3 regions of the Mesorhizobium sp. M7A.F.Ca.MR.148.00.0.0 genome follow, and region 3 is predicted to be linked to each of the others. Evidence: predicted binding sites of a transcription regulator. Region 3 holds the regulator's gene; each other region holds the start of a gene.
What was found. Region 3 encodes LexA, which represses DNA repair genes until DNA is damaged. Its sites were predicted from a motif close to TGTTCNNNNTGTGTTCNG; they were not measured.
Positions count from the first base shown of each region.

Region 1 (3,275 bases), on a different contig from region 3:
CAGAACCGCGCCCTCGCCGAGCCTGGCGCGGATGCGGTCGGCGAACAGCGCGATATCGGCGCCATCGTCGATCGTTTCGCCAGTCAGATCGGCCTGCTGCATGTCGAAGGTGGCTGCCGCCAGCACCGAGAGCCGCACCAGATCGAAACCATAGCCGGCATCGATATCCTGCTCGAGCGCGGCCAGCCTTTCGTGGAACAGTTTCTGGATCAGCATGGGTTCGCGCATCGGCCGCGAGGTGCCGATGGCGATGCGGCTGACGGCGCCGTCGACGCGGAAGAGCAGCAGCGCCAGTGTCCTGGCACCCTCGCCGCGGCGTTCGAGATCGGTTTTCAAGGTCGCCGCCAGCATGCCCACCAGCCGTTCGATGTCCTCGGTCAGGGTGACGGGTTCGGCGAGGTGGCGTTCGACCGAAAGCGGCGCGACGGGAAGGCGCGGCGACACCGCTTCGTCGAGACGGCCAAGCGCCTGGTCGAGGCGCAGGAGCAGCAAGGCGCCAAAGCGGCGGGCGAGCGGCGCGCGCGGTGCCGCCATGACGGCGCCCGCCGTGCGCAGGCCGACGCTTTCCAGGCTGGTGCGGGTCGCCGGCTCGATGCGCAGCGCGGCCAGCGGCAGGGGTGCCAGCAGCGCTTCCTCCTCGCCTGACACAATGATGCGGTCACTGCAAAAGCGTGCCGCCGCCCAGGCCGCGCCCGGCGTCGCGGCAAGCCCGGCGCGGACATCGAAACCCTGATGGAAGAAGCGCGACAGGATGTCGTCCAGCATGGCGCGCTCGCCGCCGAACAGATGGGTGCAGCCGGTGACGTCGAGAAACAGGCCGTCTGTCCCGTCCAGCGCCACCAGCGGGGTGTAGCGGTCGCACCAGTCGGCAAGGCCTTCGAGCAGTCGGCGGTCGGCTTCCGGATCCGCCTCGACGATGTCGATCGACGGATGCATGGCGCGCGCATCGGCGATGCCCATGTCGCGCTTCAGGTGCAGCGCCTCAGCCCGCTCGTCGAGGGCCGAGATGCGCTGCGCGTTGCGGTCGCGATGGCTGATCACGAGCGGCGGGTGAGAGAGGTGATCCGACGGCCGGGAACGCCAGGACCGCCCCAGACGCTGGCGCAGGATCCTTTCCGCCGCCAGATAGGGAAACCACAGGGACAGGATTCTTTGTCCGGTCTCTTCCCTCGCTCCTTTTTTCGTCGCCCCATCTTTCGTCGAATGCGCGTTCATCGGGGTTCCACTCCAGTGTGAATTGTCCAGGCAGGGCTGTGCGGCTCTTGCCGATGGTGAGGGCGAAGGCCGGGCGGCCGATCGAGCCGGCCAGCGGCCCGGCGATGGTGTCGCGCGGCACCGCCGGCGCCGAGGCGACGATGAGGCGGACAGGGGCGGCCGTCGGTTCGGGTTCGGCCGCCTGCCGCAGCAGGAACACCGGGCGGCCGGCCGCTTGCGCCCTGGCATGCAGCCGGCGTGTCGCGGTCAGGTCCAGCCGCTGCGGATTGCCGCGGATTTCCAGGATGACCGCGGCGAGCGCCGTCATCCGGGCCGCCTCCTCGGCGACCCACAGCGCATCGACAAGCCTTGGCGCCTCGGAAAACAGCAATTGCTCCGGCTCGATGCCGAATGAGGCGTGAAGCCCCCTTGCATAGGGAAAGCCGGCCTCGCGAAAAATCTCCGATGTGCCGATCCACAGCACCGGCAGCCCCGGCGTTTGCTTGAGGATCAGGCTGGTGAGCGACAAAGCGAAGCCGGCGACGGCCCCGGCATCGCGGGTTTCCAGCCCATGGATTTCACTCAGGGCGGCCTTCGGCAGGCCGCCGCTCAGGGCGGCGTCGAGGCGCTCGACACCAATAGGCAGGAACGCATCCGGCAACGCCGCGGCAATGCCACGCCGGACGATTGTGAGATCGGTGTTGGCGTCGGCATTAAAGGGCGCGGCGGCCGGCGCAGCCAAGCGCTCGGGCAGCGTTCCCTCGATTTTCGCGATCTGGCGGCGCAGGGCAAAAACAGTCTCCCGCGCCACGGCGGTCATCGCCATGACGGTCAGCTTCCACTCACAATTGTTCCTGTTATGTTCCCTATAGATTCCAGAGGGTGACCCAGGAGTCAAGCAGAGTCATGGGGAATTTATTCCTCTCGGCAGGGATGGCGCAGGCGCATCGGTCCGTTCATTTGCCGATTCCGGTGCGAAAGCCTATATGCCGGGATCAAAGGACAAAGCATGGCCCGCATCTACAAGACCCGCACCTGGCACGACGAACTCTCGCCCTCGATGGACGAAATGGAGTTCCTGGCGCTGGAGGCGTACGCGCATCTGCCGGAGGATTTTCGCAAGCTGACCGGCGAGATCGTCATCCAGATCGCCGAGTTCCCGACCGACGAGATCATGGACGACCTGTCGCTGGAGACGCCCTTCGACCTGCTCGGCCTGTTCGAGGGACGCGGCATCGCCGAACGCTGGAACCCGCAGACCGGCGAAGGCCCGAACCGCATCACGCTCTACCGCCGCGCCATCCTCGACTACTGGTCCGAGAACGAAGAAACGCTTGGCGACATCGTCACCCACGTGCTGATCCACGAGATCGGCCACCATTTCGGCCTGTCGGACGATGATATGGAGAAGATCGAAGAGGCGGCGGAATAGCCCCACATCTTCGTCATCCTAGGGCGGAGCAAGGAGCGAAGCGACGCAGCGCAGACCCTAGGATCCATGCCGTGATCTTGGCACAGTGCTCCGTCGGTGCAGGACTGAAAGCTTACCATCCGGTTTCGGCGAAAACAGGCCCTAATCCTGATCTGCTATGCCCCTCGGCGAAGGTCACGGCATGGATCCTAGGGTCTCCGCAGTCGCTTTGCGACTGCTGCGCCCTAGGATGACGAAGGGAGTCGTGACAATGGAACGTCAGAGCTTTGAAATGTCTGGGATGCGCTGGAAGACACTCCGGCCGAGGCTGCCAATATGGCCATGCGCTCCAATTTGCTGATCGCGATTGAACAGCGGGTGCGGAGCTGGAAAATTACCCAGGCCGAAGCAGCCGAGCGGCTCGGAATCACGCAGCCGCGCCTTAGCGACCTCTTGCGGGGCAGGATCGCGAATTTCAGCCTGGACACGTTGATCAACCTTGCCACACAGGCCGGACTTACAGTGCGCCTTGATATTGCCGAGGCTGCCTAATCCGCATGCAAGGCGCTGTCCCCTACCAGTCGCTGAGCTTGGTATCGGGCCCGTATTCCTGGCCGTCGATATCCTTGACCACGGCCTGGCCGCAACGCATCGTTTTGGCCTTCTTGTC
Region 1 is NZ_RZTB01000046.1:33,115-36,389, forward strand. Features, by position in the region: gene EOB49_RS18175 (DNA polymerase Y family protein) at 1-1,041, opposite strand, end outside; gene EOB49_RS37710 (hypothetical protein) at 983-2,020, opposite strand; gene EOB49_RS18185 (metallopeptidase family protein) at 2,204-2,626, shown strand; partial or broken gene EOB49_RS18190 (XRE family transcriptional regulator) at 2,877-3,157, shown strand; gene EOB49_RS18195 (DUF1737 domain-containing protein) at 3,180-3,275, opposite strand, start outside.
Region 1: a site for LexA is predicted at 2,044-2,061, ahead of EOB49_RS18185 (metallopeptidase family protein). Genes of this name have one in related genera too.

Region 2 (3,275 bases), on a different contig from region 3:
GCCTGCGCAGAGCCGAGAATTCGCAGGAACAAGGCTTCACGCTGCAGATGGCTGAGGCGCTTGGAATCGTCGAGGCCGTCGGGAATGTTGGCGGGATCGAGCACCACGGCCGCGGCGACTACCGGCCCGGCCAGGGGGCCACGGCCGGCCTCGTCCATCCCGGCAACCGGCCACAGGCCCTCCGCCATCGCCTTCGTCTCGAAGGAGAAGTCGGGCTTCTCGATGATCTCAAAGAGAGGCGGAGAATCAGAACGCGCGCGAGCCATGTTGCGGCGAGGTTCGCATCGGCTCCGATTCTCCGCAAGTCCCTCCGGGTCGGGTGGGGCGCCGGACCGGGAGGGCACCGTCTGCAGGCCGGGGCAGGCCGGACGGGATTCTGGTGCGCGACGGATCAAACCACCGCGACGAATTGTCTCTTCAAAGCAGCGTCAGCTGCACCTGGTCTTTCCCGGCGGCAACGAACTGATCGGTCCGCAGCGTGCGCCGTTCGGCATTGAGGCCGAGCCGCTTGGCTGTGATCTCGAAGCGCCGGCCGATCTGCCAGGCATAGGGACCGGCGCCCTTCATGCGCTTGCCCCATTCCGAATCGTAGTCCTTGCCGTCGCGCATCGAGCGGACCAGCGACATCACATGGCGGTAACGGTCGGGATAATGGCGCAGCAGCCAGTCCTTGAAGATCGGGCTGACCTCCAGCGGCAGCCGCAGGATCACATAACCCGCTTCACGCGCGCCCGCCGCACGTGCGGAATCGAGGATGCGTTCCATCTCCGGATCGGTCAGGCCCGGAATGATCGGCGCCACCATGACCGACGCCGGAATGCCGGCATCCGAAAGCTGCCGGATCGCTTCCAGCCGCTTGGTCGGCGTCGACGCGCGCGGCTCCATGGTGCGCGCCAGCATGCGGTCGAGCGTCGTCACCGACAGCGCCACCTTGGCGAGCCCGCGTTCGGCCATGCGCGACAGGATATCCATATCGCGCGTCACCAGAGCGGACTTTGTCACGATGCCGACCGGATGGCCGCGCGCTTCCAGCACTTCGAGGATTTCGCGCATGATCCGGTATTGCTTCTCGATCGGCTGGTAGGGGTCCGTGTTGGTGCCGATGGCGATGGTGCGCGGCTGATAGCTGTCCTTCGAAAGCTCCTTGTCGAGCAAGCGCGCCGCATCAGGCTTGGCGAACAGCTTCGATTCGAAATCCAGACCCGGCGACAGGCCCATGAACGCGTGCGTCGGGCGGGCAAAGCAATAGACGCAGCCATGCTCGCAGCCGCGATAGGGGTTGATGGAACGGTCGAAGGAAATGTCGGGCGATTCGTTGCGGGTGATGATGGTGCGCGGCTTCTCTACCTGCACTTCGGTCTTGAAGGGTGGCAGTTCCTCCAGCGAATTCCAGCCATCGTCGAACACGTGCCGGCTGACCGGCTCGAACCGGCCGGACGGATTGATGCCAGCCGACCTGCCGCGGTTGCGGTCCGGGCGGACACGCAGGCCGCTCTGCTCGACCATCGCGTTGGCCATCTCGGCTCTTCCTGCTCCGAAAGCCGCAATGTCGGCGCGCACGATCTGTTCCATCTTCGCCCGCTCCCAGGGACTGTCCATGTTGTGTCGAATCGCTCTGCTCATGAAATTATTCCTATTTCGTTGAAGAGAACAAAGCAAGAACTTTCGATGGTGCGATGCAAAAACTGGCGCTGTCCGGCGCTTTCCGCTATTCGGCTAAGGATGCTCAGTGTTCTCATCGAAACCCGCAATGACGAGGAGGGCCTAGCCCGCACGCTCGCCTCGCTGATTGGCGGCGCGGTCGAAGGCGTGGTGCGTGAAGTCATCGTTTGCGACACAGGCTCTACCGATCAGACGCATCATGTGGCCGAGCATGCCGGCTGTCAGTACGTGACGGGCGGTGTCGCTGCCGGCATTCGCCAGGCCAAGGGGGATTGGTTGCTGCTCCTGGAGCCGGGCGCGCGGCTGGTGGAGGGCTGGATCGATGAAGTTGTCGCCCACACGGCCAGGCAGACCATGGCGGCACGGTTTTCGCTCACGCGAGCCAGTCGCACGCCATTCCTGGCCCGGGTCTTTTCGGGAAACCGCGCCTTGGCCGACGGCTTGCTGATCAGCAAGCGTCAGGCGGCTGCCGCGGCAAAGAGCGCCGGCAGTGCCGAGGCCATCGCCCGCGGCCTCGCGACGAAGCGGCTCGACGCTGAGATCTGGATGGCGCCGGCCAAGCAGGAGCGCCGCTCCTCGACGTGATTTTTGCAGTTGCTCAGGTCATTGTGCATTGCACAAAATCTGACGCGGGGTTAGCTTCCGTTCAAGCGGGAATTGGGTTTGGGACATGCCGAGAGGCGAGCACCGATGCGGCATCGGTGGTGCTCTCATAGCCGAGGACCCAATGAAGCTTTCAACCCCCGACACATCCGGCGCGGCCAGTCTCGAGGCCATTGCGCGCAACGGCAGCCTGCTGCGGCGCATCGCCGTACGTATTCCAACCTATCTGACGGACCTGCGGGAGAACCCTGCCTGGCTGCCGATGTTCGTGTTGGCGCGCACAATGCCCGGACGCCGCATGCATTGGCTGGGCGCAAAACGCGCCCGCCCGGTCGCCAATGCCGGGGATACGATGTTTGCCGGTGTCGAACGGGGAGCGGTCGTCGATGCGTTGCGCTCCGACGGGCTGTTCTCAGGCCTGGTCCTGCCGCCTGATATCCATGAAGAGATCGCCGACTTCGCCGGGCGCACGCCTTGCTTCGGCAATTTCGACCGCCGTCTCGAATTCATGCCGGGGGAACATGCCGAGGCCGAGAAACGCCTTGGCCGCTCGCTGCTCAGCGGGCATTTTTTCGAGCGCATCCTCGACTGCCCGGCGGCGCTTGCCATCCAGCGCGATCCGCTGCTTCTGGATATTGCCGCGCACTATCTCGGCGGTCAGGCAAAACTGATCACGACGCGCGTCTGGTGGAGTTTTCCCACGGGTGCCGCTTCCGATGCCGACAAGAACCTCGCCTCGCTTGGCAAGTATCATTTCGACCTCGATGATTGGCGCATGCTGAAATTCTTCTTCTACCTCAAGCCGGTCGACGCCGACACCGGTCCGCATGTCTATGTCAGGGGCAGCCACAAGCGCCGCAGCCTCAAGCATCAGCTCACGCTTCTGGTTGGCCATCCCGCGCAACAGGTGCTGGATGTCTATGGCGAGCAAAGCCCGGTGACGTTGACCGGCGAGGCCGGTCTCGGCTTCGTCGAGGACCCCTTTGGCTTTCATATGGGCACCGTGCCGG
Region 2 is NZ_RZTB01000194.1:2,207-5,481, reverse strand. Features, by position in the region: gene EOB49_RS32405 (ribonuclease HII) at 1-266, opposite strand, end outside; gene EOB49_RS32400 (PA0069 family radical SAM protein) at 418-1,572, opposite strand; gene EOB49_RS32395 (glycosyltransferase) at 1,723-2,247, shown strand; gene EOB49_RS32390 (hypothetical protein) at 2,390-3,275, shown strand, end outside.
Region 2: a site for LexA is predicted at 1,647-1,664, ahead of EOB49_RS32400 (PA0069 family radical SAM protein). Genes of this name have one in related genera too.

Region 3 (3,275 bases):
GCTCCCTCATCACTGGATATGCCAAGCTTTTGCCGCCGACTGGGCCGGTGCGGCCGGACAGCTATGATTTCTCCTTCGACAGCTATTTTGCCGGCATCGGCGGCAGCGGGTTCTTTCTCGGCAACCCAAAGCTTGTCGTCAGCGATGGTGGCGACATGCCGCTGCCGGCCCGAATTTCCTCTAGCGTGGAAAATGCCCGCGAGGCCATCGCCGACCATATCAGGGCGAGCGTCGGCGGCGCCGAAGGCGAGATCGCCGCGGCGCTGATCGTCGGCGTGCGCGCCGGCATTCCCGATGACATCAATGAGGCGATGCGACGTACCGGCATCTACCACATCATCTCGATTTCGGGACTGCACATGGCGCTGGTCGCAGGCACCATCATGGGCTTGCTGCGCGGCGCCTTCGCGTTGTTTCCCGACTTTTCCGCGCGTCGCCCGGTCAAGAAGTATGCCGCCGTCGCCGCACTGTTCTCGATCGCGGCCTATCTCATCATCTCTGGAGTCGTCGTTGCCGCCGAGCGCAGCTTCATCATGCTGGCGGTGATGCTGATTGCCGTGCTGTTCGATCGAGCAGCACTCACCATGCGCAATCTGGCGATCTCGGCGATCGCCGTCATCGTGGTGTCGCCGCATGAGGTGGTCGGCCCGAGTTTTCAGATGTCGTTCGCCGCGACCGCGGCTCTGGTCGGCGCCTATGCCGGCTGGGCCGATCACCGCGCGGGAAAAGCAAGACCGCCGCCCCCAAAGCGATCCATGCCCGGTTTCCTGACGCGAAAGTTCGTGCTCGCGGCAACCGGCCTTGCCATGACCTCCATCATCGCCGGCAGCGCCACGACGCTGTTTGCCATCTGGCATTTTCAGCGTGTGTCGCCGCTCAGCCTGTTCGCCAATCTGGCGGTTATGCCGATCGTCACCGTCGTCATGTTCCTGGCTGTCGCAAGCGCGCTGCTGATGCCTTTCGGATTGGATTGGCCGGCCCTCTACCTGATGGGCAAGGGTCTGACGGTGATGATCGCCATATCGGGTTGGATCTCCGAACGTTCGCCTGTCGATGGGGTTGGGCTGATTTCGCAGCAATCTGTCCTGCTGGTGACAATTGCCCTGGTCATCGCGACGATGGCGACAACTTGGCTGCGGCTCGCTGCTCTGCCATTCGCGCTGGCAGGCTTGCTGACCGTCTCGGATACGCGCACGCCGGATGTGCTGATCTCGGAAGACGCCCGGCTGGTGGCGTTGCCGATCGGTGGCGGCGAGCTTGCCGTCAGCCGGGAACGGCCGAACGAATTCACCGTCGACAACTGGAAACGCGCCCTGACATCAGAAACCATCGTCGTGCCAGAGGTGTTCGACAAGAGCGATGGGCAATTCGACGTCGCGGACGCCGTTGAGCTACCGCCGGGATCGCCGTTCTATTGCTCCTCAGGCGTTTGCGTGGCCAGGCATATGTCCGGTGCGATCATTGCCTATGTCGAGGACCGCAAGGACACCTGGAAAGCCTGCGGCTTCGCCGAGCTGATCGTCATCAATGACGCCACCGCCTATGACGCCTGTCACAATCCGCTGGTTCTCGTCATCACCAAGCGGCAACTGGCTCGCAAAGGCAGTGCCGCGGTCTTCTTCGATCGCCAATCGGCGACCACGCCGGCGACAATCAGCTTCGCGGTGAACAGCCCATATCGGCCCTGGCACACGCAACGCAAATACTCTCGTGAGGCGAGGGGGCTGGCACCCTTCAAGAAACCCGAGAAGCCAGCGGCCAACCCGCAGCCGCCTCAGTAGCGGCGGATGAGGCCGACGAGCTTGCCTTGCACCTTGACCCTGTCTGGGCCGAAAATACGGGTTTCATAGGCCGGATTGGCGGCTTCGAGAGCAATCGAAGCGCCCTTGCGGCGGAACCGCTTCAGCGTCGCTTCCTCTTGATCGACCAGCGCCACGATGATCTCGCCGGGGTTCGCCGTGTCGGCATTGCGGATGATGACGGTGTCGCCGTCGAAGATACCGGCCTCGATCATCGAGTCGCCCTTGACCTCCAGCGCATAGTGGGCGCCGCCCATGATCATGTCCGGCGGCACCGAGATCGAATGCGTCTGATGCTGGATGGCATCGATCGGCACACCGGCGGCGATACGGCCCATCACCGGTATCGACACGGCGGAGACCGCATCGTCATCATTGCCGGGCGAGGGCATCCGCGAAGGCGCCGGCTTGATCTGCCGGCCAAGAGCACCACCCTGACCGAGACTGCCCTGGATGACGCTTGGCGAAAACTTCTTTGCCGCGTTGAGGCCGGGCGCGATCGAGTCCGGCAATCGCAGCACTTCCAGCGCGCGTGCCCGGTTGGGCAACCGGCGAATAAAGCCGCGCTCCTCAAGTGCGGTGATCAGCCGATGAATCCCGGATTTGGAGGCAAGGTCGAGCGCCTCCTTCATCTCGTCGAAGGATGGCGGAATGCCGCTCTCCTTCAGGCGTTCATGGATGAACATCAGCAGTTCATGTTGCTTGCGTGTCAGCATGGCGGCCCCCAGATTACCTGAAACCAGAATCGAAAAACAAACCCAGAACAAACACTATCTGTTCCAGTTGTGTTCTGCAACCGTTTAAAGTTTAATGAATTTGTTAAGGCTGCTGAAATTATTTCGGCTTGCCAGCGGGTCGCGATCGACAGGCGCCAACCACGGCAATGCGCCTGCTCACATTGAAACCATTATGGTTAATGACCTGTGGCTCATCCTCGACCCAAGGCTTGGCATCATCTGCCGATCGACCGCCACAAGGGACGCTATCAATCTTCGGGACGTTCGTTTGCCGTGAACGAAACGGAGCCAAAACGCCAACGTCTGTTGGCATTTGTGGCTGGAATTCAGCCCTCCGTCATCTGCCGGGCAGTGAGGGCGGCGACGGCAAATCGCGGAGATCGTTGCGTCAGGTAACGGCTTCCTTGACGGCGAAACGCTGGTCCTTCCATGCGCCCGTGCGCAGAATGTCTTCTAGCACTTGAACCGCCAGCCACACATCCTTGTAGCCGACATAGAGCGGCGTGAAGCCGAAACGGATGGTCGATGGCGCGCGAAAATCACCGATGACGCCGCGCTCGATCAGCGCCCGCATGATTTGATAGCCGTGATCGTGAAGGAACGACACCTGGCTGCCGCGCCTGGTCGCGTCGCGGGTGGTCTCCAGCGTGAGGCCATAGGCGCCGCACTTTGCTTCGACGAGCTGGATGAACAGTTCCGTCAGCGCGACGCTCTTTTTTCGCAATGCCGCCATGTCGAC
Region 3 is NZ_RZTB01000005.1:37,038-40,312, forward strand. Features, by position in the region: gene EOB49_RS03200 (ComEC/Rec2 family competence protein) at 1-1,781, shown strand, start outside; gene lexA (transcriptional repressor LexA) at 1,775-2,515, opposite strand; gene kynU (kynureninase) at 2,925-3,275, opposite strand, start outside.